3 regions of the Glycomyces sp. MUSA5-2 genome follow, and region 3 is predicted to be linked to each of the others. Evidence: predicted binding sites of a transcription regulator. Region 3 holds the regulator's gene; each other region holds the start of a gene.

Region 1 (9,627 bases), on a different contig from region 3:
CCGCGCCGACCTTGATGACGGCGACGCCGCCGGCCAGGCGCGCGAGGCGCTCCTGGAGCTTCTCGCGGTCGTAGTCGGAGTCGGAGTTCTCGATCTCGGCGCGGATCTGGTTGATCCGGCCCTGGATCGCGTCCTCGTCGCCGCCGCCGTCGACGATGATGGTGTCGTCCTTGGTGATGACGACCTTGCGGGCCTGGCCCAGCAGGGACAGGTCGGTGTTCTCCAGCTTGAGGCCGAGCTCCTCGGAGATGACCTGGCCGCCGGTGAGGATGGCGATGTCGCCGAGCATGGCCTTGCGGCGGTCGCCGAAGCCGGGGGCCTTGACGGCGGCCGACTTGAAGATGCCGCGGATCTTGTTGACCACCAGGGTCGGGAGGGCCTCGCCGTCCACGTCCTCGGCGATGATCAGGAGCGGCTTGCCGGTCTGGGTGACCTTCTCCAGGGTCGGCAGGAGGTCCTTGACCGCGGAGATCTTCTGGTTCGCGACGAGGATGTACGGCTCTTCGAGCACGGCCTCCATGCGGTCCTGGTCGGTCACGAAGTAACCGGACAGGTAGCCCTTGTCGAAGCGCATGCCCTCGGTCAGTTCGAGGTCGAGGCCGAAGGTGTTCGACTCCTCGACGGTGATGACGCCTTCCTTGCCGACCTTCTCCATCGCCTCGGCGATGATGGCGCCGACGGTGGCGTCGCCCGCGGAGATGGACGCGGTGTTCGCGATCTGCTCCTCGGTGTCGACCTCCTTGGCGCTGGCCTGGAGGTGCTCGACGACGGCCGCGACGGCCTTCTCGATGCCCTTCTTGATGCCGATCGGGTTGGCGCCGGCGGCGACCGCGCGGAGGCCTTCCTTCACGAGGGCCTGCGCGAGCACGGTGGCGGTGGTGGTGCCGTCGCCCGCGACGTCGTCGGTCTTCTTGGCGACCTCCTTGACGAGCTCGGCGCCGATCTTCTCGTAGGGGTCCTCCAGCTCGATCTCCTTGGCGACGGACACGCCGTCGTTGGTGATCGTGGGGGCGCCCCACTTCTTGTCCAGCACGACGTTGCGGCCCTTCGGGCCGAGGGTCACCTTGACGGCCTCCGCGAGGGTGTTCAAGCCCCGCTCCAGCCCGCGGCGAGCCTCCTCGTCGAATGCGATCATCTTCGCCATGTGGATGGCTTCCTTTCGGATAACGTTCGTCGGTCGACGGTGAGGCGGCATACCCGCGACGGTAGGCCCAGAGGACCCGACCACCTCATCGCGTGTTTAGCACTCCCCAGCGGCGAGTGCCAAATCAGTTGTAGCACTCTCGCCGTGAGAGTGCCAATCCGGGGCACGGAACCAGTGGTGGAAAGCGCGGACGCCGGGGCGGGTGCCCCGGCGTCCACTGCACGGCATCGATCCTTACGGGGTCGGCGAGGGCGATCCGGGGTGGCCGGGCTCGCCGGGGCCGGTGTATTCGCCGGGGGCCGCCGCGCCCGAGGCCTCCGCGGACAGGGACGTGGCCGAGAGCGGCTCGGTGCGCCCGCGCAGCCACGCGTACGTGCACAGGGACGCCGACAGGACCCAGATCATCGGGGCCAGGAGCAGCAGCGCCATGACCGCCTCGGTGACGACGGTGAGGATCGCGGCGAGCCAGCCCGCGAAGACCGCGTGCCACACGCCCGCCAGGAGCAGGCCGATGATCGCGATGAGGATGTTGGCGGCGATGGCGACGAGCACGACGATGCACAGGCGCCCGAGCGCGGGCCAGAACGCCGAGTGCGTCAGCTGGATCGACCGGCCGTAGGGGCTGCGGCGGGCCTCGAAGACCGCCGCGGGGGCCATGAGGCTGAGCGCGAAGATCGCCCACAGGCCGGGCAGGACGCACAGGACCAGGCCCGCGACGATGGTGACCCAGGCGAGCAGCAGCCACAGGAAGAACTTCCCGCCGCGCTTGAACCCGAAGGAGAACGCCTCGCCGAGGGAGAGGAAGCCCCCGGCGGCCTCGGCCGCGGCGGTGCGCACGGCGCCGAGGACCGCCGAGCCGGAGACGTACAGGACCGCGAGGCCGAGGACCAGGCCGATGAACCCGGCGAGGACGCCGGGCGAGTACTCGCGCACGAACGTCCCCCAGTCGGTGACGGCCACGTCCGTGTCGGGGGTGCGCACGTTGTTGTTGTAGGCGCCGAGGATCCAGCGCGGCAGGACCACGCCGATCAGGAGGATGAGGCCGACCGAGCGCCAGGAGCGCTGGACGACGTCGAGCGAGGCGTGCCACCAGCCCTCGAACGTGTCGGTGACGAGCGGGTCGCCGCCGGAGAAGCGGCCGGACGGCTCGTCGGTCGGGCCGGGGTTCCAGTAAGGATCGTCGCTCATAGGGCGGATCGTAGTCCAGGCAACCGTGCATATCAGACAAATGACCGCACCGCATCCGTTCGGTGACGCCCGTTTCGTCCGTTCCCGCCGCCTGCACGCCCGCGACCGGTTAGCGTCGGCAGGTGTCGGCGCCGGTCGCGCCGGGTACCAGAGTGCGCAGTGCAGCGCCGAGACACGGGAGGACCGAGATGTCCCATCGCGAGTACCCGGCCGCCGGCCGCGAGAAGACCTTCTTCGGGCATCCGCGCGGCCTCGCGGTCCTGTTCGGCACCGAGATGTGGGAGCGGTTCAGCTTCTACGGGCTCCAGGGCATCCTGCTGACGTTCCTCACCGCGTCCGTGCTCCAGAACGGCCTGGGCCTGAGCGACACGGTCGCCGTCCCGATCGCGTCGCTGTACTCCGGCGCGGTGTACCTGACGTCGCTGCCGGGCGGGTGGCTCGCCGACCGCATCCTGGGCGCACGGCGCGCGGTGCTCATCGGCGGCGTCATCATCATGTGCGGCCACATCTCGATGGCGATCCCGGTGAGCGGCCCGGCCCTGGTGTTCCTCGGCCTGTTCCTGGTCGTGCTCGGCTCGGGCCTGCTGAAGCCGAACATCTCCGTCATGGTCGGGCGCCTCTACGACGGCGACACCGACGCGCGCCGCGACTCCGGCTTCTCCGTGTTCTACATGGGCATCAACCTCGGCGGGTTCCTCGGCATCCTCGTCACGCCCTACCTCGCCGGGGACGACCGCTGGCACCTCGGCTTCGGCGCCGCCGCGGTCGGGATGGCGCTCGGCCTGCTCTGGTACGTGCGCGGCTGGTCGCGCCTGACGGGCACCGGCATCGGGCCCTCGCGGCCGCTCGCCGACGAGGAGCGCGGCAAGGTCGTGCGGATCATCGTGATCTCGCTCGTGGTCGCGGCGGTGGCGATCGCGATCTGGGCGGCGACCGGGACGCTGACGCTCTCGACGGTGCCCACGGTCGTGACGATCCTGTCGATCGCGGCCGCGGTCTGGTACTTCATCTACATCTTCGGCGAGGCGAAGGACGTGACGCCCGCGGAGAAGGCGGGCCTGCGCGCGTACGTCGGCCTGTTCATCGCGTCGGTCGTGTTCTGGATGCTGTACCTCCAGATGGGGTCGATCCTCACCGCGTTCGCGGCGAACTCCGTGGACCTCGACTCGTGGGGCTTCCACCTGCCCGCGGGCGGGGTGCAGAACTTCAACTCGATCTTCATCCTCATCTTCTCGCCGATCTTCGGCGCGATCTGGCTCAAGGCCGGGACGGGCTTCGGCACGGCGTACAAGTTCGCGCTCGGCGTGGGCCTGACGGGCCTGTCGTGGGTGTTCCTGGGGTGGCTGCAAGGCCGCGCCGACTCCGGGATCCTCGTCGCGCTCGGGTGGATGGTCGTGGTGTACCTGCTGCTGACGTGGGGCGAGCTGTGCGTCTCGCCCGTGGGCCTGTCGGTGACGACGCAGCTGGCGCCCGCGAACCTCAAGGGCCAGTTGATGGGCGTGTGGTTCCTCGGCCCGGCCGTGGGCACGCCGCTCGGCGGGCAGGCGTACGCGTTCCTGGTGCCGAAGGTCGGCGAGCAGGCGTTCTTCTACATCCTCGCGGGCCTCGCGATCCTCACGGCCGTGGTCCTCGCGGTGTTCAGCCCGGGGCTGCACCGGCTCATGGGCCGCGGCGGGCACGGACCGGACGCGGTCATGGAGACCCCGGCCGAGCCGCGGCCGCAGTAGGTCAGCGGCTGGAGAACCACTCCCCCGCCTGGGCCATGAAGCGGCGCACCGGGTTCTGCCGCGGCAGCGACGCCGCGCTGGGGCCGGGGTGGGACGCGGCGAAGCCCGGCTCGATGAGCCGCGGCTTCAGCGGAGTGACCGGCTTGATCCACGAGTCCGTCTCGCCCCCTTCGGGATCGGCGGCCCACTGGCGGCCGACCCGGTCGAGGCCGATCGGGTAGACCGTGGCGCCGTTCGCATCGACGCGGATGCGCAGGAAGCACTTCTGGTCGATCACCGACATGCCCGCGAACAGCTCGTTCGCGTTGACGCCCAATCGGTTCGCGACCACGAGGTAGAGGCCCACGAGCCAGGTCCCGGCGAGCCCGGCGAGCGGCAGGTACACCAGGTATGTCCACAGTGACACGTCGTCGAACTGCTTGATGATCTGCGCGCCCGTCCACGACAGCGCCACTTGCGCGAGGCCGTGCAGGCCGCCGAGTATGTAGTGCCTGCTCGTGCGGCGGCCCTGGCCGGGGTGCGCGAAGCCGACGCCTGCGCCGAGGAGCACGGCCGCGACGGCGACGGTCGTCCCGGTTCCCTCCAGGATGGACACGGTGGCGATGAGGGAGACGACGGCCATGAGCGCCACGAAGCCCTTGTTCAGCCACGGCAGCCGCGCGAAGATCCCGAACGCGTAGCCCATCGACTTCGCCTTCGACGGGTACGTCTGCGTGAGTCGGAACTCCCGTTCGGGCGCATCGGGTTCGGGGACCGACTTGCGCGGGGCCGTCAGCTCCTCGGGGAGCGTGTGGGTCGGAGACAGGTACGCGCCGCCGCCCCCGGCGCCCACCAGGTGCCGCACGCCGTCCACTTCGGAGTAGTGCGCGTAGTGGTGGCGGTCGCCGGTGAGGATGAGGGGCACGCGGCCGCCGCGCGCGGCGATGACGTCGCGGATGAAGTGGTCGATCCGGTCGAACGAGCGCGGGTCCTCGGCCGTCCACAGCCACGACGGCTGCGCGACGCACAGGATCACCTGGTCGCCCGGCTGCATCTGCTCGGCCGCGCGCCGGAAGTACTCGATCTGGTTCTGGTCCAGGTGGGTGTCGAACTGCGCGTCGAGCGCGAACAGCCACCAGCGGTGCGGCAGGTTCAGCGCGTAGTAGGACCGCTTCTGGAAGGTCCGGTACCCGCCGATCGTGCGGCCCTCGGTGAACTGCCGCGCGAACGCGGTCAGGCCGTCGAACCAGTCGTGGTTCCCCGGGATCGCGTACAGCGCAACGGGACAGCCCGGGTTCGCGGCCTCGTACGGGCCCTTCATGCGCTGCTCGTACTCGACCCAGTCCCCCGCCGGGTACACCTCGTCGCCGCCCATGACGAGCACCGAGCCGCGCGGCAGCCGCTCGCCGCCGACCTCCAGTTCGTCCTGGGCCATGAGGTACGCGATCGAGTAGGTGGCGTTGAAGCCGTCGCCGATGTCGGCGACGTAGTCGATCCACAGCTCCTCGGCGCCGGAGTGGTCGTAGACCGGCTGCGGGCGGTTGCCGATGATCTCGCGCTTGTCGACGTAGCCGCCGAACACGCGGGCGAGGCCGAAACGCATGCTCGTGTCGATGAGCGTGCGCGGCGAGAGCCAGCGCACCGGCTTCTGGGGGACGAAGCGGAGCTGCTCGGGGGTGAGGTCCTTTGGGCGGCGGGACATAGGTCCCATCATGGCACGGTCTGGGGCGCAACGGTACCCGCGCAAACCGGTTCGGGTGACGCCCGGTGTCGGCCTAGACTCGCGCCATGATCGCAACGCGCAGCGCCGGCCCCGGCGACATCGAGGAGCTCGTCCGGTTCCGGTCGCTCCTGCTCTCGGAGTGGTTCGACACCTCGGACCCGCAGTGGCGGGCCGTGACCGCCGAGGCCCTGTCGCGGCGCCTCGCCGAGCCCTCCCCGACGATGCACGCCGTGGTCGTCGACGCGCCCGACGGGTCGGGGCGGCTCGCGGCCTGCGCGGTGGGGACGGTGAGCGAGCGGCTGCCGACCCCGGGGAACCCGTCCGGCCTGTACGGGTGGGTGTTCAACGTGGTGACCGATCCCGAGTGGCGGCGGCGCGGGTACAGCCGGGCGTGCATGGACGCGCTCGTGGAGTGGTTCCGCGACAACGGCGTCGGCACGGTGGAGCTGCTCGCGACGGACCAGGGGCTCGGCATGTACGAGCAGATCGGGTTCAAGGTCTCCGCGGAGCCCGCGATGCGGCTGTCGACCGCCTGATCCGCTGCCACACGGCGAGCACGAGGGCCCCGAACGCGACGGGCGCCGCGGCCGGCCCCCACCATGCCCAGTCGGCGGCGGCGAGGGGGCCGGTGAGCGCGGGTTCGGGGGCGTCGGCGCAGGTGCCGATGTCGCCGGTGGCGTCGACGTGGAAGCAGTCGACGGCCGGGACTCCTTGGGGCCCACCGGTGCCGACTCCGGCGGCGATCCCGTAGGCGAGGACCGCGAGAAGCAGCGCGGTGAGGGCGAGGGCGAACCGCACGTCAGTCCCGGACGTTGATCGACGGCGGCTTGAACCAGCCTGCGGCGCCGAGGGCGAGGAGCAGGAGCACGGCGAACGCGAGCGCCGCGAGCACGAGCGCGGGCAGCACGACCCCGATGAGCGCGACGACCGCGAGGCCCGCGAGGGCGCCGATCCGGGAGCGCGAGACGCGGCCGGTGTCCGCGCGCACCGCGAGCAGGTTCCCGACGAGGTAGACGGCGGGACCGCCGACGACGGCGAGCACGGTCATGGCACCGGCGGTCCCGAACGGGTCGGCGACGACCAGCGCGGCCCCGACGACCGCGGCCGCGGCCCCGATCCCCATGAGCGCGAGCGGCGCGCCCCTGGTCCCGCTCCGGTACAGCCGCCACAGGACGACGACCGTGGCGAGCCCGAGCAGCACCGCGACGACCGCGGGCACCACCGCCCCGCCGTCCGCCCGCACTGTGGACCCCGCCATCAGCCGATGCTATCCCGGGCGGCGCGCGGCGCGGGGCGCAAAGCCCGTGCCTCAGAGGAAGAGGCAGAACGGGTGGCCGGCGGGGTCGAAGAGGACTCTCACGTCTGCTTGGGGTTGGAAGTCGGCGAGGCGGGCGCCTTGTTCGGCGGCGTGGGCGACGGCGGTGTCGAGGTCGTCGACGTGGATGTCGAGGTGCTGGGTGGCGTGGGGGCGGTCGTCCTGGGCGGGCCAGACGGGGGCCTGCCAGTGCGCCTCGTATTCGAAGTTGAGGGTGAGGCCGTCGCCGGTGCGGACCTGGGCCCACCCGGCGCTGTCGGGTTCGCCGGGGCGGGGCGGTTCGCTGACGGCGACGGGGACGCCGAGGAGGCGCGCGTAGAAGTCGGCGAGGAGCCGCGGGTCGGGCGCGGTGACGGTGATGGAGGTCAGCGTGAGTCGGGTCCCGGTCATCTGGTGAGGGTAACGCCGAAGGCCCCGGCGCAAACGCGTTCGGGGCCTTCGCACGGGGCGGTCACGCGGCGTCGAGGGCTTCGGTGATCTTGCGGGTCATCTCGGCCATGGTGGGGCTGGGTTCGCCGCGGTGGGCGCGGTTGGCGGCGGCGATGGCGACGGTGACGGTGCGGCGGAAGTTCTCGGCCTCGGCGGGGTCCTGGGCTTCGAGGAGCTTCACCGAATCGGTCAGGGCGGGCAGGACCTGGTCGGCGAGGGCGGCGGAGCTCTTCGCCTGGAGTTTGAAGTCGCGCTTCTTCTCGGCGAGGACGTGGCCGACGGCGCCGGTGGCGGCCGTGAGCGCCAGCGTGCCGTCGGTGGCGACCTTGTGGGCCGAGCCCGCGATGCCCGCGTAGGACATGAGGGTGACGGCGCCGTAGGCGGCGGTGCGGATGGTGGTCTTGTCGTGGGCGGTCAGTTCGACGGTCATGGCGGTGCTCCTGGTTGCGGTGTTCGGTTTCCGGCGGTGGTCTCGACGATAAGCCGACCGTGGTCGGTATCGTTCGCGATCCGCTCATGTCCGCAACTATCGGCGGGCCCGCTGACAGGGCGCTGACATGCCGCTGAGCTGGAACGGAGCGAGGGCCCCGGCCGCCGTCAGCGGCCGGGGCCCTCCTCATCTGGCAGCGTTATGGCTGTTCAAGGCCCTCGACGGCGGCAGCGAGCGCGTCGGCCGCGGCGTCGACGTCCGCTTGGACGGCGTCGGCGCCGATCGCGGCGGCCGCGTCGCGGGCCGCGGTCAGGGCGGTCCAGGACGCGGGCGTCCAGTCGGCTTCGGCGAGGTCCGCGGTCTCGTCGAGGAGGAGTTGCAGGCCGGTGCGGTCGGCGACGGTGGTGAGGAACTCGACCTCGGCGAGGTTGGTGTTCCCGCTCGGGGCGTTCACGCGCAGCGCCCCGTATGCGGCGACCTCGGCGAGGTCGATCGTGTTCCAGCCGCCGTTCGCGGCCGTGACGGTGGCGAAGGTCGTCCAGGTCGCGCCGCCGTCGTTCGAGCCCTGGAACTGGACGCCGACGGCCCGCGACACGTGGGTCGAGCGCGGGTGGAACCGCACGGTCTCCACGGTGAACGCGGTGTCGCCGCCGGGCAGGACCCGCACCCAGCCGCTCGCGGTCGTGGTGTCGGTGTACGTGGCGGTGTCGCCGTCGAAGAGGGCCCAGCCGTTGGCGGCGGCGTCCTTCGTGCCGTCCCAGGACGCGCTGCTCGCGGTCACCCAGTCGGCGTCTACGACGGCCGCTTGGGTGGTCGCGGGGTCTTCGAGGAGGCCCCAGGCGTCGAGGAGGCGGCGCGCGAGCGCGGTCTCATCGGCGCCGGTTTCCTCGGCGGCGGCCTTGACGGCGTCGAGTTCGCGGGTGAACAGGATCGCCGAGGCCCGCGAGTGCGCGTCGAGGTCGACGGCTTCGGCCCGGGCGACGATGGTGTCCAGGTCGAGGTCGAGGCTGCCGAAGACGCGCAGTTCCGCGATGTCGATGAGCGCGCGGTTCGACACCCGCAGGTACCGGTAGCCTTCGGCGCCTTCGGCATCGAGGCCCTGCCAGGACAGGGTCTTGACCGTCGGGTCGGTGAGCCGCGTCCAGGTGTCGAGGTCGTTCGAGCCCTCCAGGACAAGGTCGTCCATGCGGATCATGCCGTTGTTGTCCTGCCGCGCGAGGAAGTCGGCGCGGTCGAGCACGAGGCTCGCGCCCTCGCCGAAGTCCCAGATCAGCGTCGACTGCCCGTCGACGACGGGCACGTCGCTGAACGTCGCGGCGTTCCCGTCGAGCATCGCCGCCGAATGCGCGGCCTTCGCCGGGTCGGGTTCGCCTGCGGCCGTGACGACTTCGGCGGCGGACAGGTCCACGAGGTTCCGCTCGTCGGAGCCGTACAGGGCGGTCCCGTCGGTGGAGCCGTGGATCGTGACGGCGGTGTCGCCGTCGGCGGTGGTGTGGTCGATCGCGAGGTCGAGCCGCTGCCCGCCGTCGAGGTCGCCGAGAACGCCCGTCGCCGTCCAGTGCAGACCGTCCTCAGAGGCCACAGTGAGCGGCTGGCCCGCGATCGACGCCGAGACGCCGGTGATCGCGGTCGGGCTGGTGAACGCGACGTTCACGGTGTCGCCCGCGGTCACCCTGCCCGCCAAGGCGTCCG
Region 2 (9,627 bases), on a different contig from region 3:
GAGGAACACGATCCCCATGCCGCCGTTGAAGTACGCGCCGTAGACGCCGCCGAGGAAGACGCCCGCGTAGAGCAGGGGCGCGGAGGGGCCGCCGCCGCGGGCGGCGAGGCGCCTGGTGATGAGCGGCTGGGCCGCGAACAGGGCGGTCGCCGACAGGATCAGGTACGGGACGAGCGCGGTGAAGACCTCCGGCGGGGCGGCGAGGAGGGCGACGGTGCCGCCGACCGCGCCGACGGCCGCGATCGCGACGAGGCGCGGGAGGACCTGGCGGAACCCGGAGAGGTGCCCCCGGAGGGCGAAGGCGTTGCCGGCGTAGCCGGGCCACACGGACACGGCGTTGGTGACGGTGGCCGGGACGGGCGGGAGCCCGATCGCGAGCAGCGCCGGGAACGTCAGGAGGCTGCCGCCTCCGGCGATGGCGTTGCACAGGCCCGCGCCGAATCCGGCGGCGACGAGCAGGGCGAGGTGCTGAGGGTCCATGGGTTCCTTCCGGGAGCGGCGGAACCCATCGTATACAACTGTTCGCGAGGATGCTTCTAGGGCGTTCAGGGGGTAGAGGTGGACGGCCGTCCCCAGCCCCCACCCTCCCAGAGGGGACCGTAGCGCCCAGGTTTGCGCGGGGGTGCGACAGAAACGGCCCCTCAGGCCGGAATGTCACCCGATCGGGCGCGCCTGCGGTAGGCGGTGGTGGCCCGCACGATGTGCCGGCCGAGGAGGGCCGAGGCGCGGTCGGCGTCCCCGGCGGACAGGGCCGCGAGGATCTCCTCGTGCTCGCGCCAGGAGTCCTCGGCGCGGAGGGTCAGGCCGACCGCGTAGACCCAGGCGATCTTCTGGCTGAGCTGGCGGATCATCTGGCCGAGGACCTCCGAGCCGGAGGCCTCGGCGATCACCTCGTGGAAGCGGGAGTTCAGGCGCGGGACCTCTTCTAGGCGGCCCTCGCGGACCGCGTCCCAGCCGAGGTTCACCAGCTCCTTGAGGCGCCCGAGCTGCTCGGGGGTGCGGTTGCGGGCGGCGCGCGCGGCGCACATCGGCTCGATCACCGAGCGCAGCTCCAGCAGGTCCTCGGCCTCGGCCTCGCTCAGCTCCTTCACGAAGACCCCGACATAGGGCTTGGCCTCGACGAACCCTTCCGCTTCGAGGACGCGCAGGGCCTCGCGGACGGGCACGCGGGAGACGCCGTAGCGCGCCGCGAGGGCCTCCTCGGTGAGCCGCTCGCCGGGGGCGAACACGCCCCGGATGATGTCCTCGCGGACGGCGCGGACCGCCTCCTGCGGCGCGCGGCGCGGCCCCTTGTCCCCAGCCATGAGATCCTCCACTACGATCAGGCCACCATTGTCGTATACATCCCCTCGCCCCTGGAACGCGGTGCCGCCCATGACGCTCCTCCAGCCGCTCGCCGACTACGACGGCGCCGACCACTACCTGCCGTCCCGGCCCGACACGGTCCAGTGGGGGCGCCTCCCGAACGCCGCCGCCGCTCCGGTCCTGAAGGTCCGGTCCGGCGACACGGTCTGCTTCGACACCGTCAGTCATGAAGGGCTCCTTGAAGACCAGGGCGGGGACCCGGCGGCGTTCTTCGGCGCCAACGGGATCGGCGAAGTGCTCCAGGACGCGGCGCGGATCGCCCGCGAGTGCGTGCGGGAACCGGACGCCGGGCCGCACGTCGTCACCGGGCCGGTGCAGGTCGCCGGGGCCGAACCCGGCGACGTCCTCGAAGTGGAAGTGCTGCAACTGGAGCGGCGGGCCCCGTACGGGGTGGTCTCCAACCGGCACGGCCGCGGCGCGCTCCCCGGGGAGTACCCGCAGGAGGAGGGGACCGTCAGCACCGTCGCCACGGTCGACGACCGCGGGCGCGGCGTCCTCCCCGTCGGCGACGGCAGGTCGCTGCGGTTCCCGCTCGCGCCGTTCCTCGGGATCATGGGCACCGCGCCCGCCACGGAGGCGCCGGTCCACTCGGTGCCGCCGGGCCCGCACGGCGGGAACCTCGACATCCGGCTCCTCGGACCCGGCGCGAAGCTGTACCTGCCGGTGGCCGTGCCCGGCGCCTCGTTCTACACCGGCGACCCGCACTTCTCGCAGGGCGACGGGGAGGTCGCGCTCACCGCGTTCGAGGCGCCGCTGCGCGCCACCCTGCGGTTGACGGTGCACTCGGACCCGGCGGTGAGGAGACTCGCCGCCGCCCTTGGCGGCCCGTACGCCGAGACCGGGGAACACTGGATCACGACGGGACTCGACGAGGACCTCGACGAAGCGGTCCGCAAAGCCGTGCGCGCGTCCCTGGTGTTCCTGCGGGAGCGCCACGGCGTCCCCGGGCCCGTCGCGCTCGCGTACCTGAGCGCGGCCGTCGACGTGCGGATCTCGCAGGTCGTCGACCTCGTCAAAGGCGCCCACGTCACGCTGCCCAAGGAGTTGGATCTTGACTGACCCGTTCATCGCCCTCGTGGACGACACCGGAGGACCTGGGCCGCTCGAAGGGCTCCGGCTCGCCGTCAAGGACCTGTTCGATCTGGCCGGGACGCCTACGGGCGCAGGCAATCCGCGGTGGCTGGAGACGCACGTGCCGCCGGAGGAGGACGCGGAGGCCGTCGCGCGGCTGCGCGCGGCGGGCGCAAGGGTCGTGGGGAAGACGATCACCGACGAGCTCGCGTGGAGCCTGAACGGCTCGAACTTCCACTACGGGGTCCCCGAGAACCCGGCCGCGCCCGGGCGCGTGCCGGGCGGGTCGTCGTCGGGGTCGGCGTCGGCGGTCGCGCTGGGGCTGGCGGACATCGGGCTCGGCACGGACACCGGCGGGTCGATCCGGGTGCCCGCGTCGTACTGCGGGCTGTGGGGGCTGCGGCCGACGCATGAACGCGTGAGTCTGCAAGGGGCCGTGCCGCTCGCGCCGACGTTCGACACCGCGGGCGTGCTCACGAGGGACGCGCACACGCTGCGCCTGGCGATGCAGGTGCTCCTGGAGGAGCCGGTCGAGGACCACGCGCCGATCCGGAGGCTCTTGGCGCCCAGCGACATCTGGGAGGAGATCGCGCCCGCGACGCGCGCGGCCGTGATGCCGGCGGTCGAGGCGCTCGGGCTCGAAGTGGACACCGCGCCGTTCTTCGACGACCCGCAGTTCGGCCTCGTGCACGAGGCCGCGCCGAAGGTCGCGCCGCTGGAGAGCGCCAGGCGCGCGTACGCGACGCTCCAGGCGTGGGAGGCATGGCAGGCCCACGGCGCGTGGATCGAGGCGTCCCGGCCCGAGTTCGGGCCGGGCGTCAAGGCGCGCTTCGCGAACGCGGCGAAGCTCACCAGCGCCGACGTGACGCGGGCGCAGCGGGTCCGCAGCGGCGTGGTGGCGCTGGTCAGGGACCGGCTCCCCGAGGGCACCGCGCTCGCGATCCCCGCCGCGCCCGGCCCCGCGCCGCGCATCGGGGAGGAGCCCGACCGCGAGGCCATCGTGCGCTTGACGTGCATCGCCGGGCTCGCCGGTGCCCCCGGTCTCGCCCTTCCGGCCGGGCTGGTCGAGGACCTGCCCGTCGGTCTTCAGCTCGTCGCCACTCCGGGAGGCGACGAGGTCCTTCTGGCGCTTGCCGATCGGGACTGAGCCCCGCGGGGGTCCTGCCGGTTCCCCGCTGCGGCGCCGCTCCCGCCGGGGCGCCGCGGTTCAGTCCTCAGTAGACGGTGGCTAGCAGACGAGCCCCGAGCGGAAGGCCTCGGCCACCGCGTGGGCCCGGTCGCGCGCGCCGAGCTTGCGGAACATGCGCCGCGCGTGGGTCTTGACGGTGTCCTCGGAGACGAACAGGTCGCGTCCGATCTCGGCGTTGGACTTGCCCTCCGACATGCCGCGGAGGACCTGGAGCTCGCGCTCGGTCAGCTTCATCCCCTGGAGGGTCGAGCGCTGCCGCGGGACGGTCTCGGTGACGCGCTGGAGGCTCGGGGAGGCGAACATGATCGCCTGCGCGAGGGCGACCAGGAGGTCGTCGGAGTTGTTGGACGGCGTGCGGATGACGCCCCTGGCGCCCGCGGCCACGACCATCGCGGCGGTACGGGGGTCCGCCGCGCCGGACAGGAGGACCCCGGTGCGCGGGGAGCGGGCGCGGACGGTCTTGACGAACTTGACCGGGTCCGGGGCGGCGAGCGCGACGTCCACGAGCACCACGTCCACCTGGCGGCGGCCGAGTTCGAGGAACAGCTCGGGCGATCCCTCGACCGACTTGACCGCCTGCGCCAGGCCCATGCGGGTCGCGCAGGCCGAGATCTTCTGTCCGGCTTGAGGAGTCTTAACACAGACCAGTACGGTTCTCACTTTGTTCTACCTTTCGGTGCGGTAGGCCGTGCGTGTCTCTCTACATCCAGCACGCAGGCGGTCCGCCGCCATGACGCGAGTTCGCGCGAATTTTTCGAGTGACTTTTCGAGGATTCCGGGAAGAGGCGTGGACGCATGGTGTTCGGGTTCGCTGACGCGAATACCTCGACCCTGATGGGAAACTGGGGGCATGACACAGCGAAGAGGCGGACGACAGCACCGGGCCGAGTCCCGCGATTTTGGTGATCATCGTTCACATCCACCTCGCCATGACCTGTCTAACGAACTAACGGCCCTGGAAGGTACGAGTTACGGGCGATATAAATCCCTGCGTGGCAAATGGTGGACAGGTCAGGCGATTCTCGACATTTTGAAAGTCCAGTCGGATCCGTTCGCCCCGCCGAGCCGGGTCGAGCTGTCCTTCGACGCCGAGGCCGCGGACCTCCTGCCCGAGTGGCACGCCACCCCCGAGCGGCGCCGGGCCCTCGCGGTGCTCCTCGCCAAGCGCTTCAAGAAGGCCTGTCCGACAAGGGACCTGCGGATCGACGCGGGCGGCCAGGAGATCCTGCGGCGGGCGTCGTGCCAGGTCGGGGAGGACGGCTCGGTCGTGTTCCGCCTCGGCGCGCAGTTCCCCGGGCACGGGCGGCGCATCGCCGGGCGGCAGGCCGCGCGGCTGCTGTGCGAGGACCTGCCGGACGCGGCGGACGACGCGCTCGCCGTCGGCGAGGAGGAGGCGGGCGTGTGGACGCGTCACGCCGATGACGTTGCGGCCCTGCGGAAGCAGGTGTCGGATTCCGGACTCGTGGCGTTCGTCGCCGACGGGTCGATGCTCGCGCGCAGGTCCGGAGTGGACGACCGGCCGATGGAGTCCGGGGTGCCGTTCCGGTCCCCCGACTCGCTCGCGGTCGAGGTGGAGCTGCCGCACGCGGGGACGGTGCGCGGCATGGGGATCGCGCCGGGCGTGACGCTCATCGTCGGCGGCGGCTTCCACGGGAAGTCGACCCTGCTGCGGGCCTTGGAGTCCGGGGTGTGGGACCACGTCCCCGGCGACGGGCGCGACCTCGTCGTCGCCGATCGGTCGACGGTGAAGGTCCGGGCCGAGGACGGGCGCGCGGTCACCGGCGTCGACGTCCACGCGTTCGTCGACCACCTGCCTTCGGGGGACGACACGCGGCGCTTCTCGACCGAGAACGCCTCCGGGTCCACCTCGCAGGCCGCCGCGATCGTCGAGTCGCTCGAAGCCGGTGCGCGCGTGCTGCTCATCGACGAGGACACGGCCGCGACGAACCTCATGATCCGCGACGCGCGCATGCAGGAGCTCGTGGCGAAGGACCGCGAGCCGCTCACGCCGCTCGTCGACGTGGTGCGGTCGATGGCCGACGAGCACGGCGTCGCGGTGGTCCTGGTCATGGGCGGGTCCGGCGACTACATGGACGTCGCCGACCGGGTCGTGCTCATGGACGCGTACGTCCCCGAGGACGTCACCGAGCGCGCGAAGGCATTGGCGGCCAAGCCGACCGGGCGGCGCGTCGAAGCGGAGGGGTTCCGGATGCCGCGCTCGCGCGTGATCGACGCGCGGTCGGTGTCCTCGGAGTCGCGCGGGAAGCAGAAGATCCGCGCCGACGACACCGACGGGCTGCGGTTCGGGGAGTCCGAGATCGACGTGCGCGCCGTCGAGCAGATCACCGACCACTCGATGACCGCCGGGATCGGGTACGCGATCGAGGCCGCGGTGCGGCAGGGCTGGATCGACGGAAAGGCGACCGTGGCGGAGGCGCTGGACCGCCTGGAGGCCGCGTTGGACGCGGAGGGCCAGGAGTTGCTGCTGCGGGTGCGGGACGCGGACTTCGCGGTGCCCAGGCGGTTCGAGGTGGCCGCGGTGCTCAACCGGATGCGGGAGCTGCGGGTGCGGCAGGACGTGTAACGCCTTGAAACAGGCGTAAAAGTGCCTTCGCGGCTCCGATCCCCAAAGGCCGCGAAGGCTCTTGAACTCTATCGGTTTCCCGACAGCGGCGCGACAAACTGTCGGGATGTTGACACTTGCGGTTCCACGGGCGTCCAGAACCCCGGACCCCGCCGCCGGGCACGCGGAAGGGCCGCCGACATCGTCGGCGGCCCTTGTCGTATTCGCTTGTCGCTCAGGCGAAGCCCGGACTAGTGCGAGTGCCCGTGGCCGTGGGAGTGGCCGTGCCCGGCCTCCTCCTGCTCCTCCTCGGGCTTGTCCACGATCGTCACCTCGGTGGTGAGCGCGAGGCCCACGATCGAGGCGGCGTTCAGGACCGCGTTGCGGGTGACCTTCACCGGGTCGGGGATGCCGGCCGAGACCAGGTCCTCGTAGGTGTCGGTGGCCGCGTTCCAGCCCTCGCGCCAGCCCTTGCCCGCGACCGCGTTGACGACCACGTCGCCCGACTCGCCCGCGTTCGCGGCGATCTGGCGCAGCGGCTCCGACAGGGCCGCCTCGACGATCTTGAGGCCGATGCGGGCCTCCGGGTCGGCCAGCTCGACCTTGTCGAGGGCCGCGATCGCGTGGACCAGGGCCGCGCCGCCGCCGGCGACGATGCCCTCCTCAACCGCGGCCTTGGTCGCGTTGACGGCGTCCTCGATGCGGTGCTTGCGCTCCTTCAGCTCGACCTCGGTGGCCGCGCCGACCTGGATGACGGCGACGCCGCCGGAGAGCTTCGCGAGGCGCTCCTCCAGCTTCTCGCGGTCCCAGGACGACTCGGTCGTGGAGGCCTGCTGCTTGATCTGCGCGATCCGGGCGTCGACCTCGTCGCGCTCCCCGGCGCCGTCCACGATCGTGGTGGCGTCCTTGGAGACGGTGACGCGGCGCGCGCGGCCCAGGTGCGACAGGTCGGCCTGCTTGAGGTCGAGGCCGATCTCCGAGGAGACCACCTCGGCGCCCGTCAGGGTCGCGATGTCGCCCAGGATCGCCTTGCGGCGGTCGCCGAAGGCCGGGGCCTTGACGGCGCACACGCGCAGCGTCCCGCGCAGGGCGTTCACCGTCAGGGTCGCGAGGGCCTGGCCCTCGACGTCCTCGGCGATGATGAGCAGCGGCTTCGAGGTCTCGATGACCTTCTCCAGCACCGGCAGCAGCTCCTCGATCGAGGAGACCTTCGCGTTGGTGATGAGGATGTACGGGTCCTCGAAGACCGTCTGGCGCGAGTCCTGGTCGTTGATGAAGTTCGGGGAGATGAAGCCCTTGTCGAACTGCATGCCCTCGGTGACTTCGAGGACCGTCTCCAGGCTGGAGCCGTCCTCGACCGAGATGACGCCCTCGGCGCCGACGACGTCCATCGCCTTCGCGATGAGCTCGCCGATCTCCGGGTCCTGCGCCGACACGGCCGCGACCTGCGCGATGTGCTCGTGGTCGGAGATCTCGATGGCCTGGCGCAGCAGCTCCTCGGACACGGCGTTCGCCGCGGCCTCGATGCCCTTGCGGATCGCGATCGGGTTGCCCCCGGCCGTGACCGCCTTGATGCCCGCGCGGCTCATCTTCTGCGCCAGCACGGTCGCCGTGGTCGTGCCGTCGCCCGCGACGTCGTTCGTCTTCGTGGCGACTTCCTTGACCAGCTGCGCGCCGAGGTTGGCGTACGGGTCCGCGAGCTCGATCTCCTTGGCGATCGTCACGCCGTCGTTGGTGATCAGCGGCGCACCGAAGGAGCGCTGGAGGACCACGTTGCGGCCCTTCGGACCCAGCGTGACCTTCACGGTGTCGGCGAGGTGGTCGATGCCGTGCAGCAGGTTCTGCCGCGCGTCCTCGGCGAAGTTGAGAATCTTCGGCATTGGTTCCCTTTCCTAGGAACGCGGACGGGCCCTCTGGCGAGGGCCCGGGGCGCGTTCTACTGCTCGACGACCGCGAGGACGTCGCGCGAGGACAGGACGAGGTACTCCTCGCCGTTGTACTTGACCTCGGTGCCGCCGTACTTGGAGTAGATGACCACGTCGCCGACCTTGACATCGATCGGGAGGCGGTTGCCCTTGTCGTCGAAGGCGCCCGGGCCCACGGCGAGGACGGTGCCCTCCTGGGGCTTCTCCTTGGCCGTGTCCGGGATGACGATGCCGGAAGCGGTGGTGGTCTCGGCCTCGTTCGCCTGGACCACGATGCGGTCGCCCAGCGGCTTGATGGCAGCCTTGCTCACTTGGTTTCTCCAAACGCGTGTTCACTACGGATGTCCGCCACGACAGCGCGGGTCTCGTCGTCGCGGGTGCCGAGGCACCGGCCCGTGGCTGGCACTCTCTCGGCGAGAGTGCCAAGGCGATCATAGCGCTTAGCAATCTCGCCCTGCGAGTGCTAAGGCCGACGTTAGTTCGTGCAGGTGGGGGCGTCAACACCGGGTCTCGCACGTCATACCATTGACTTGTGGAACCGAGCCTGCCCGAAGCCCTCCTGACCGACCCCGGGCTCCAGGCCCGCGCCGCCAAGGCCCTCGCGCACGACGGCGACCGCGCCCCGCTCACCCTCCGCAAAGCCGGCGTCGAACCAGCCCTCGCCGCCGCGGCCCTGACCCTCGCCGACCTCCGCCGCCACGCCCGCCCGAAGTTCGGCGACCTCGCGGACCGCCTCTACTTCACCCGGGCGGGCCTGGAGCAGGCCACGCGCTGGCCGGTGGCGGTGCGCCGGGCGGCCCGCTTCGCGGCGTCCGCCGGTGAGGTCACCGACCTGTGCTGCGGCCTGGGCACCGAAGCCTTGGCCTTCGCGCAGGCGGGCTTGGAGGTCGAAGCGATCGAACTAGACCAGGCAACTGCGGACTACGCGAAGGCGAACACCGAAGCCCTCGATCTGCCGGTCCGGGTGACCGTGGCCGACGCCCTCCAAACCCCCCTCGCCGAATCCGCCTTCGCGGACCCGGCCCGCCGCTCCGGCGGCACCCGCAACTTCAACCCCGCCGACTACTCGCCGTCGCTGGACCCCCTCCTCACCCGCCTCCGCACCACCCGCTTCGCCGCCGTGAAACTCGGCCCCGGCATCTCCCACGACTGGATCCCCGAAGGCGCCGAAGCCGAATGGGTCTCGGTCGACCGCGACGTCGTCGAGGCCTGCCTATGGCTGGGAGAAGCCGCCCAGACCCCCCGCCGGGCGAGCCTCCTGAAATCCGGGACGTGGCACGAACTGACAGGCACCGGCCAGGAACGAGCCGAGGTAGGCGCAGTGGCCGACTACCTCTACGAGCCCGACGGAGCCGTCATCCGGGCGGGCCTGATAGCCGAACTGGCGGAAGACCTCAACGCCCACATGGGAAGCGAGGACATCGCCTACCTCTACGGCGACACGCTCACCGAAACCCCGTTCGCGAGGGTCTGGAAAGTGGAGGAGGTCTGGCCCCTCCACCCCAAGAAACTCA
Region 3 (9,627 bases):
CGGAGCGGGAGGGCGGCCTCGCGGCCGCCCTCCCTTTGCGGGGGAACCTAGTCCAGGTAGTCGTCGGCGAGCTCGTCGGAGTCGGCGAACGGGTTCGTGTTCGTCGACATGGTCGACACGTCGACCGGCCGGTCGTAGGTCTGGTGCAGCGAGGGGTCCCGGTCCTCGATCGTGTAGGACCGGCGGGTGTACACCGGCGCGTCCGGCACCGTCACCTGCGGCACGACCTGGAAGTTCACGTCCATCCGGTCGGGCCGGATCACGGTCTCCACATAGCCGCGCTGCGCGTTGCGGAACTTGATGTGCGGGTTGATGACCAGCGCCGAGTTGTCCTCCGGCACCGAGTCGACCCCGTTGCCGCCCGAGGTGATCGACGTCGCGACCAGCTCCACGCCGACCGAGTCGCCCTGCGCGTCGGGGAAGTCCGGGAGGATCTCCCCGGCCCAGTGCGTGTGCACGTCCCCGGTGAGCACCACCGGGTTGCGCACCCCGGCCTCGACCCAGCCGTCGATGATCCGCTGCCGCGACGCCGCGTACCCGTCCCAGCCGTCCATGCTGGTGCGCAGCACGTCGGCGGCGGCGCTGCTGTCGCGCTGCGTGAAGAACACCTGCTGGCCGATGACGTCCCAGCGGGCCGTCGACTCGTGGAACCCGTCGATGAGCCACTCCTCCTGGTCCGCACCGGTGATGGTGCGCGACTCGTCCCACGCGTCGGCGCAGTTGCTCTGCGTCCCGTCGCCGCACGCCTGGTCGTCGCGGTACTGGCGCGTGTCGAGCATGTGGAAGTTCGCCAGTCGCCCCCACCGGACCCGCCGGTACAGCTGCATGTCGATGCCGTCGGGCACGGAGCTGCGGCGCAGCGGCATGTTCTCCCAGTACGCCTGGAACGCCGCTGCGCGGCGGGCCAGGAACGCGTCGTGGTCGGGGGTGTCCGAGCCGACCTCCGGAACCTCGTCGGCCCAGTTGTTCTCGGTCTCGTGGTCGTCCCAGATCACCAGCCACGGCGCGACGAGGTGCGCGGCCTGGAGGTCGGCGTCGGCCTTGTACTGGGCGTGGCGCTGGCGGTAGGTCGCGAGCGTGACGGTCTCGGGCCCTTCGTGGTCGCGCACGTTCCCGTCGGGGGAGTTGTAGACGCCCGCCTTGTACTCGTACTGGTAGTCGCCGAGGTGGAGGATGAGGTCGGGGTGCGACTCGGCGAGGTGGCGGTAGGCGGTGAAGTAGCCGTGCTCGTACTGGGAGCAGGACGCGAACGACATGCGCAGCTCGTTCGGCATGGAGCGGCGCGAGGGCGCGGTGAGGGTCCGCCCGACCGGGGACGCCCAGCGGCCGGTCTTGAAGCGGTAGTAGTACTCCCGGGCCGGTTCGAGCCCGTCGACTTCGATGTGGACGCTGTAGCCGACCTCGGCGGCGGTCTCGACGTGCCCGGAGGCGACGCGGTGGCGGAAGCGCTCGTCCTTGGCGACCTCCCACTTGACGTCGAAGACGCCGTTCGGCATGCCGCCGAAGCCGTCTTCGGCGAGGGGGTTCAGCGCGAGGCGGGTCCACAGGACCACGCCGTCGGGCTCGGGGTCGCCCGAGGCGACGCCGAGGGTGAACGGGTCGGCGGTGAGCGTCGGGTGGATCCTCGTCTCGGCCCAGGCCGCGGCGGGGACCGCGGTCGCGGCGGCGGCGCCGGTGGACGCGAGCAGGATGCGGCGCGACATGCGCATGGTATGGCCTCGCTTCGGGGGGAGTTGAGCGGGTTTGTGACCCGTACAGCCCAGCAAGTGAGCGTGGATTGCCCGGAACGCGCGGACGACGCGCCGGTGAACCGGGGCGGAACTCTGCTCAGGCGGCGGCGAAGGTGATGATGACGGCGGCGTGGCTGTCGTTCGCGACGGCGACCGCGTCCTCGCCGTCCTCCTCCGCGTTCGGTTCGGTCCAGCCGTCCTCTCCTGCGGCCCAGACCATGCCGCCGTACGCGACGCTGGCGATCGAGTAGTCGTAGGACCTGGCCACCGCCCAAGCGGCCCGGTTCCAGCCCTCGGCGGCGTCGCTCGGGTCGACCACGACCGTCGTGCCGTCCACTTCGGACACTTCTGCGCCCCAATGGTACTCGAACGCCTCCGCGAGCAGCTCAGGGTCCGCCGTCACCTCGGGGGCGTTCCCCCTGACGCAGCCGATGCCGCCCTCCTTGCCCCCGGCGAAGACCGCGGCGATCACCGTCGCGTCCTCCTCCCACTGCTCGTACAGGTCCGGGTAGGCGCTCACCTGGACGGCCTGCGCGGCCTCGGCGAGCGTCATGTCCTCCCAGCCGTCGGTGCGGCGCAGCTTCTCGTAGAACTTGAACGAGGCGTAGACGGGGTCCATGAGCTCCTCCTCGGAGCCCCACCCCATGCTCGGGCGCTGCTGGAACAGGCCCAGGGAGTCGTCGTGGCCGTACTCGACGTTCTTCAGCTCCGACTCCTGCATCGCCGTGGTGATCGCCACGGCCACGGCCCGCTCGTCCATGCCGTCGCGCAGCCCGACCGCACTGATCGTCGCCGCGTTCGCCGCCTGCTCCGAGGTCAGGTGGGCCTCCCCGAGGCCGGTGGTGAAGTAGCAGCCGGTCTGGCTGGGGCGCAGGGCGTCCCGTGCTTCTTCGGTGCAGCCCGCGAGCACGAGCGCCGCGAGCAGCGAGGTCAGGGCCAGGAGTGCGCGCACGGGAGACTCCGATCAGGTCGGTCGGCGGCTGGTAAGCCTACCCAAGAAGCCGGTCGCTTCTCAATGAACGAACGGACCCCTTCGCGCCCCTCTTCGGCGAAGAAGTACTCGGCCGTCAGTGCCGCCGCCTCCCGCAGCCGCTCCCGCAGATCCGGTGTGGCCGTGAGCACTTTGATCCCCGCCTGGGCCGACGGGCCGCCCGCGACCAGGCTCTCGACCAGCTCCCCCTGGTGCTTCGCGAGCGCGTCGGGCACGACCGCCCGCGTCACCAGGCCCCACGAGGACGCCTGCACCGCGTCGAACGACTCCCCGGTGAGGAACAGCCGCCGCATCAGGCCCGCGTCGAGCTTGCGCGCCACGACCGGCGCGATCACGGCCGGGACGACGCCGAGCCGGACCTCGCTGAACGCCATCGGCGCGTTGTGGGCCGCGACCACGAGGTCGGCCGCCGCGAGCAGGCCCATGCCGCCGCCCTTCGCGCCGCCGCCCGCGGCCGCGACCACCGGTTTCGGCGCCTCGCAGATGTCGGCGAGCAGCTCGGCCAGGTGCGCCGCCGGAAGGTCTTCGAGCCGCGTCGCCGCCGCAGACTCCTTCAGGTCCGCGCCCGCGCAGAACACCGGCCCGGAGTGGTCGATCACGATGACCCGCACGACCGGGTCCGCCACCGCCTCGGCGATGGCCTCGCGCAGCTCGCCGATCATGCGAGTCGAGAGCGCATTGCGCCGCTGCGGGGCGTCGAGGGTAATCGAGGCCACGTTCAGGTCCGCGCGGTACTTGATGAGAGCGTCGTTGCCGTTCACGCAAGTACCGTAGACAGGGTGTCCACCAGTCCCGCAACCGACATCGCCGCGGCCGCCGCCGACCCCTCCGCCGGGAGCGCCGGATTCGGGTTCTACGTCCACGTCCCGTTCTGCGTCTCGCGCTGCGGATACTGCGACTTCAACACCTACACCGCCTCCGAGCTGGGCGCGGGCGTCTCCCGCGACACCTACGCCGCGATCGTGCGCAGCGAGATCCGCTCCGCGGCTGCACGCTTCGACACGCGCCCGAAGGTCGACACCGTCTTCTTCGGCGGCGGCACGCCCACGCTCCTGAGCGCCGCCGACCTCGCCTCGATCCTCGCCGAGATCGACCGCGAGTTCGGGCTCGCCGACGGCTACGAGGCCACCACCGAGGCCAACCCCGAGTCGATCGACGCCGACTACCTCGCCGAACTCCACGACGGCGGCTTCACCCGCCTGTCGGTCGGCATGCAGTCCACCGCCTCCCACGTGCTCAAGGTCCTCGACCGCGAGCACTCCCCGCAGAAGGCCCTCGACGCCGTCTCGCACGCGCACAAGGCCGGTTTCGAGCACGTCAGCCTCGACCTGATCTACGGCACCCCCGGCGAGAGCGCCGCCGACTTCGCCGACAGCCTCGCCGCCGCCGTCGACACCGGCGTCGACCACGTCTCCGCGTACGCCCTCATCGTCGAGGACGGCACCGCGCTGGCCCGCCGCATCCGCTCCGGACGGGTGCCGCAGCCCTCCGACGACGTCGCCGCCGACCGCTACCTCGCCGCGGAAGCCGCCCTTTCCGCGGCCGGGTTCTCCTGGTACGAGGTCTCGAACTGGGCCAGGAACGATACCGCCAGGTGCCGACACAACCTCCTGTACTGGGAGGGCGGCCACTGGTGGGGCGCCGGTCCCGGCGCCCACTCCCATCTCCCCGGCGTGCGCTGGTGGAACCACAAGCACCCCTCCACCTACGGGACCGCCCTCGCGGAGGGCCTGCCCGTCGCGGGCCACGAGCGCCTCACCGACGACGACCGCTATCTGGAGCGGGTGCTCCTGCTCACCCGCCTCGCCAGCGGCCTCCCCCTCGCCGAGCTGCGCCCCGAGGGCCGGGCCGCCGCTGAACGCGTTGCGGCCGAAGGACTCGCCGACATCCGGGACGACCGGCTCGTCCTCACGCTCCGCGGTCGCCTCCTCGCCGACGCCGTGGTGAGAGACCTCACCGGCTGACGACGCCCGAGCGGGCGCCCCGTAGATTTGAGCCCGTCACGGACGAGCCATCCTCGCGTTGGCCGTCGCGGCGCGCCGGCCCCCAGCCGACGGCGCCGACGCGGGCCGCGCCGACCCCCGGCACCAGGTCCCGTCCCCCGTACCGGACGGAACCCCCAGGCCCCGACCCCTGAATCCTCGACACCGGAGCCCGAGCACCCATGCACACGCCATCCCCCGCCGCCACCCGCCGCGGCGTCCTCGCCGCCTCCCTCGCCGGGCTCGCCCTGGCCGCGTGCTCCGAGGAGGAGCCGCCCCCGGCGGACGACGGCGGCGCGGGCGCCGCCGAGGAGAGCCCCTCCGAATCCCCCTCGCCCGAACCGCCCCGCGAGATCACCATCACCCACGTCGGCGACACCATGCCCGGCTCCTACCCCAACCAGATGGCCTCCGACGACGGCGCCAGCTTCTTCGACGGCGTCCGCGACAACCTCACCGGGGACGTCGTCATCGCCAACATGGAAGGCGCCCTCTCCACCCTGGAGTTCGACAAGTGCGGCGGCGGCGCCTGCACCTACTTCCGCCTCCCCTCCGACTACGCCCAGGTCTTCGCCGACGCGGGCTTCCACGTCCTCAACCAGGCCAACAACCACGGCTGGGACGCCGGACCCGACGGCGCCACCGAGACCCAGGACGCCATCCGCGCCGCCGGCATGGAGGTCTGCGGCATCAAGGACGAGGTCGCCCTCGTCGAGACCGAGTCCGGCCTCACCGTCGGCCTCGTCGGCTTCGCGCCCTACACCTTCTACACCGACAACCGCGACCTCGACGCCGTCGCCGCCCTCGTCTCCGCCGCCAAGGAGCAGGCCGACATCGTCGTCGCCACCGCCCACCTCGGCGCCGAGGGCACCGACCACCGCCACGTCCCCGAAGGCGTCGAGAACTACCTCGGCGAGGACCGCGGCGACACCCGCGCCTTCGCCCACACCTGCATCGACTCCGGCGCCGACCTCGTCTTCGGCCACGGCCCGCACGTGCTGCGCGGCATGGAGGTCTACAACGGCAAGCTCATCGCCTACTCCCTCGGGAACTTCGGCGGCGGCCAGAACCTCTTCAGCATGGACGGCGCCCTCGGCCGCTCCGCGATCCTCTCGGTCACCATCCGCGAGGACGGCACCATCGCCGCCGCCAAGGCCCAGGCCAGCCGCATGAACGGCGACGGCTACCCCACCATCGACGAGGACAACGGCGCGTTCGACGACCTCAACGAGCTGGCCGCCGACTTCGGCGACAGCGGCGTGACCGTCGCCGACGACGGCGCGCTCATCATCCCGGGCGTCTGACCCCCCACGTACACTGGCACTCCTGGACAGGGAGTGCCAAACTTGAGTCCGGCAGACTGAGCTTCCGCTCGGCCTGCCGGACCGAAGTAGGCACCGAGACCGAGGGGACGTGGCGGCGATGGACGATCGCAAGCTCGAAGTGCTGCGCGCCATCGTCGAGGACTACGTGGCGACCCAGGAGCCCGTCGGCTCCAAGGCCGTCGCCCAGCGCCACGCCCTGGGCGTCTCCGCCGCCACCGTCCGCAACGACATGGCCTACCTCGAAGAGGCCGGGTACATCCAGCAGCCCCACACCTCCGCGGGCCGCATCCCCACCGCCAAGGGCTACCGCCTCTTCGTCGACCGCCTCGGCAAGATCAAGCCGCTCTCGGCCGCCGAGCGCCGCGCCGTCCACCGCTTCCTCGCCGAAGCGATCGACCTCGACGACGTCGTCACCCGCACCGTGCGCCTCCTCGCCCAGCTCACGCACCAGGTCGCCGTCGTCCAGTACCCGAGCCTCAACCGCTCCTCCGTGCGCCACCTCGAACTCGTGTCCCTCACCCCCACCCGGCTCATGCTCGTCATGATCACCGACACCGGACGCGTCGAGCAGCGCTACGTCGAGGTCCCCGCCGAGCTCACCGAGGACGACGTCCTCGACCTGCGCCGCCTCGTCAACGAGCAGCTCCAGGGGAAGGCCCTCGCCGACGCCCCCCGCATCATCGCCGGACTCGCCGGGCTCGCCCGCCCCGAACTGCGCGCCACCGCCTCCGAGCTGGCCCGCGTCCTCCTCGACTCCGTCGTCGCCCGCACCGAGGAGCGCGTGGCCGTCGCCGGCGCCGCGAACCTCACCCGCAACGGGAACTTCTTCGCCGGGTCCCTGCGGCCCATCCTCGAAGCGCTCGAAGAGGAGGTCGTGCTCATGCAGCTGCTGGGCCGCGCCGACTCCAACGCGCTGCTGACGGTCCGGATCGGCGACGAGAACGAGGTCGCCGACTTCCGGGAGGCCACCGTCGTCACTGCCGGGTACGGCCCCGGCTCCGTCGTCGGGCACATGGGCGTGCTCGGGCCGACCCGCATGGACTACCCGGGCACGATCGCGGCCGTCCGCGCCGTCGCCCGGTACGTATCAGAGATTTTGGAACAGAACCGCTGACAGGACGATGAGCATCCACGTGGCTAAGGACTACTACGGCATCCTCGGTGTCGAGCGCAACGCGACCGAGGACGAGCTGAAGAAGGCGTACCGGAAGCTGGCGCGCAAGTACCACCCCGACGTCAGCGACGAACCCGACGCGCAGGAGCGCCTCCAGGAGATCAACGCCGCCTTCGAGGTCCTCATGGACCCCCAGAAGCGGGCGATCGTCGACGCGGGCGGCGACCCGTACGCGCGCGGCGCCGCGGGGGGCGGCGCCGGGGCCCCGTTCATGGGCTTCGAGGACATCATGGACGCGTTCTTCGGCGGCTCCATGGGCGGCTTCGGCCGCCGCGGCCCCCGCTCGCGCACCCGGCCCGGCAACGACGCGCTCCTGCGCCTCGACCTCGACCTCGAAGAGGTCGCGTTCGGCACCGAGTCCACGCTCACCGTCGACACCGCGATCCTCTGCGACGCCTGCGACGGCACCTGCACCGAGGGCTCCAGCGAACCGCAGACGTGCTCCACGTGCGGCGGCTCCGGCGAGGTCCAGGTCGTGCAGCGCACCATCCTCGGCCAGGTCCGCACCGCGCGCCCCTGCTCGGCCTGCTCCGGCTACGGCACGATCATCACCGACCCGTGCCGCAAGTGCGGCGGCGAAGGCCGCGTGCGCTCGCGCCGGCGCATCACCGTCAAGGTCCCCGCGGGCGTCGAGGACGGCATGCGCATCCGCCTCTCCGGCGAAGGCGAGGTCGGCCCCGGCGGCGGCCCCGCCGGCGACCTGTACGTCGAGGTCCACGAGAAGCCCCACGAGGTCTTCACCCGCGAAGGCTCCGACCTGCGCTGCCGCGTCCGCGTCCCCATGACGCAGGCCGCCCTCGGCACCAAGCTCACCATCCACACCCTCGACGACCAGGTCGAAGTCGAGGTCTCCTCCGGCACGCAGCCCGGCACGATCAAGAAGGTCCGCGGCCACGGCGTCCCCAAGCTCCGCGGCGGCGGCACCCGCGGCGACCTCTACGTCGAACTCGACGTGCGCACCCCGAGCAAGCTCGACGCCGAGCAGGAGGAGCTCCTGCGCAAGCTCGCGAGCCTCCGCGACGAGGAGATCAAGGAAGTCAAAGGCGGATCCGGTTTTTTTAGCCGCATGCGCGACGCGTTCAACGGCCACGCATAGGCCCCCAGCCTGACGAGCCCCGTCCCCCACTCCAGCGGTCGGGAGGCGGGGCTCCGCTACACTCCGGCCCCGTGATCAGCCTCGACCCCACCGCACTCGCGCTCCTCGCCCTCCTCGTCGTCGCGGGCCTCGTCGCCCTCGTCGTCTCCCTGCGCCGCCGCACCGCTCCCGCGGGCGGCCCCCGCCTCGACGCGGTCCCGCCGCCCGGCGGCCCGCAGACCGGCGAGCGCTGGTTGGCCGACGTGCCCTTCGAGGACGAGCCGCGCCGTTCCAAAGAGCGCCCCGTCCTCGTCATCGGCTACTCCGGCCGCGGGTACTGGGTCCTCAAATGCACCACCCAGGAGCCCCGCGAGGCCGAATGGCGCGTCGCCGCCCCCGCGAACCGCTGGGACCCGCCCGCCGACAAGGACGGCTGGGTCGACCTCGCCCCCGTCCACCTCCCGCGCCGCCGCTTCGACCACGCCTTCGGCCGCATCGGCGACCCGGCCCTCTACCGCAAGATCACCGGCCGCCTCCGCTGGGAACGCGCCGTCGACTTCACCCGCTGAATGCCCACTACACTGGCCCGGTGAGCGATCCGGTCTTCCTCGTCGACGCCCTCCCGGCCCCCGGCGACTACGTCCTCGACGGCCCCGAAGGGCACCACGCCGCCGACGTGCAGCGCCTCCAGCCCGGCGAGACCCTGCTCCTCGCCGACGGCTCCGGCGGCGTCGCCGCCGCGCGCGTCGCCCACGCCGAGCGCGGGCTCCTGCGCCTCGACGTCCTCGACAACCGCACGCTCCCCGACCCCGACCCGAAGCTCACCGTCGTCCAGGCCCTCCCCAAGGGCGACCGGGGCGAGCGCGCCGTGCAGATGCTCACCGAGATCGGCGTCGACGAAGTGATCCCCTGGGCCGCATCGCGGTCCATCGTCCAGTGGAAGGGCCCGCGCGGCGACAAGGCCCGCGCCAAATGGGACGCGACCGCCCGCGAGGCCTCCAAGCAGGCCCGCCGCGCCCACCTCGCGCACGTCGCCGAGCTGCACACCACGAAGCAGCTCGTGCAGCGCCTCCGCGCGGCCGCGCAGGTCCTCGTCCTCCACGAGGAGGCCACCCTCCCGCTCTCGCAGGTCCCGCTGTCCACCTCCGGTGAGATCGCCCTCGTCATCGGCCCCGAAGGCTCCATCAGCCCCGACGAGCTCGCCGCCCTGGCCGAGTTCGGCGAGCCGGTCCGCCTCGGCGACACCGTCCTGCGCACCTCCACCGCGGGCCCCGCGGCCCTCGCGGTCCTCCAGGCCCGCCTCGGCCGCTGGTGACCGGCCGCGCCTCCTAAGATCACCGGATGACCGAC

The links. Region 3 encodes HrcA, which represses chaperone genes, less so after heat shock. Its sites were predicted from a motif close to CTTAGCACTCNCNNNNNGNGAGTGCTAAG; they were not measured.
Positions count from the first base shown of each region.
Region 1: a site for HrcA is predicted at 1,274-1,302, ahead of groL (chaperonin GroEL). Genes of this name have one in related genera too.
Region 2: a site for HrcA is predicted at 8,553-8,581, ahead of groES (co-chaperone GroES). Genes of this name have one in related genera too.

Region 1 covers NZ_JBAGKG010000011.1:88,873-98,499, forward strand. The annotation lists gene groL (chaperonin GroEL) at 1-1,144, opposite strand, end outside; gene WA640_RS25320 (hypothetical protein) at 1,379-2,332, opposite strand; gene WA640_RS25325 (peptide MFS transporter) at 2,521-4,059, shown strand; gene WA640_RS25330 (metallophosphoesterase family protein) at 4,061-5,740, opposite strand; gene WA640_RS25335 (GNAT family N-acetyltransferase) at 5,827-6,297, shown strand; gene WA640_RS25340 (hypothetical protein) at 6,254-6,559, opposite strand; gene WA640_RS25345 (hypothetical protein) at 6,561-7,019, opposite strand; gene WA640_RS25350 (VOC family protein) at 7,071-7,466, opposite strand; gene WA640_RS25355 (hypothetical protein) at 7,528-7,935, opposite strand; gene WA640_RS25360 (putative Ig domain-containing protein) at 8,135-9,627, opposite strand, start outside.
Region 2 covers NZ_JBAGKG010000006.1:87,545-97,171, reverse strand. The annotation lists gene WA640_RS19405 (sulfite exporter TauE/SafE family protein) at 1-480, opposite strand, end outside; gene WA640_RS19400 (GntR family transcriptional regulator) at 642-1,304, opposite strand; gene WA640_RS19395 (acetamidase/formamidase family protein) at 1,375-2,424, shown strand; gene WA640_RS19390 (amidase) at 2,417-3,583, shown strand; gene WA640_RS19385 (helix-turn-helix transcriptional regulator) at 3,665-4,285, opposite strand; gene WA640_RS19380 (ABC-ATPase domain-containing protein) at 4,476-6,209, shown strand; gene groL (chaperonin GroEL) at 6,440-8,068, opposite strand; gene groES (co-chaperone GroES) at 8,125-8,424, opposite strand; gene WA640_RS19365 (class I SAM-dependent methyltransferase) at 8,646-9,627, shown strand, end outside.
Region 3 covers NZ_JBAGKG010000013.1:15,139-24,765, forward strand. The annotation lists gene WA640_RS26380 (alkaline phosphatase D family protein) at 48-1,709, opposite strand; gene WA640_RS26385 (hypothetical protein) at 1,828-2,682, opposite strand; gene WA640_RS26390 (enoyl-CoA hydratase-related protein) at 2,661-3,482, opposite strand; gene hemW (radical SAM family heme chaperone HemW) at 3,501-4,685, shown strand; gene WA640_RS26400 (CapA family protein) at 4,886-6,007, shown strand; gene hrcA (heat-inducible transcriptional repressor HrcA) at 6,126-7,142, shown strand; gene dnaJ (molecular chaperone DnaJ) at 7,162-8,298, shown strand; gene WA640_RS26415 (hypothetical protein) at 8,370-8,846, shown strand; gene WA640_RS26420 (16S rRNA (uracil(1498)-N(3))-methyltransferase) at 8,867-9,592, shown strand; gene WA640_RS26425 (histidine triad nucleotide-binding protein) at 9,619-9,627, shown strand, end outside.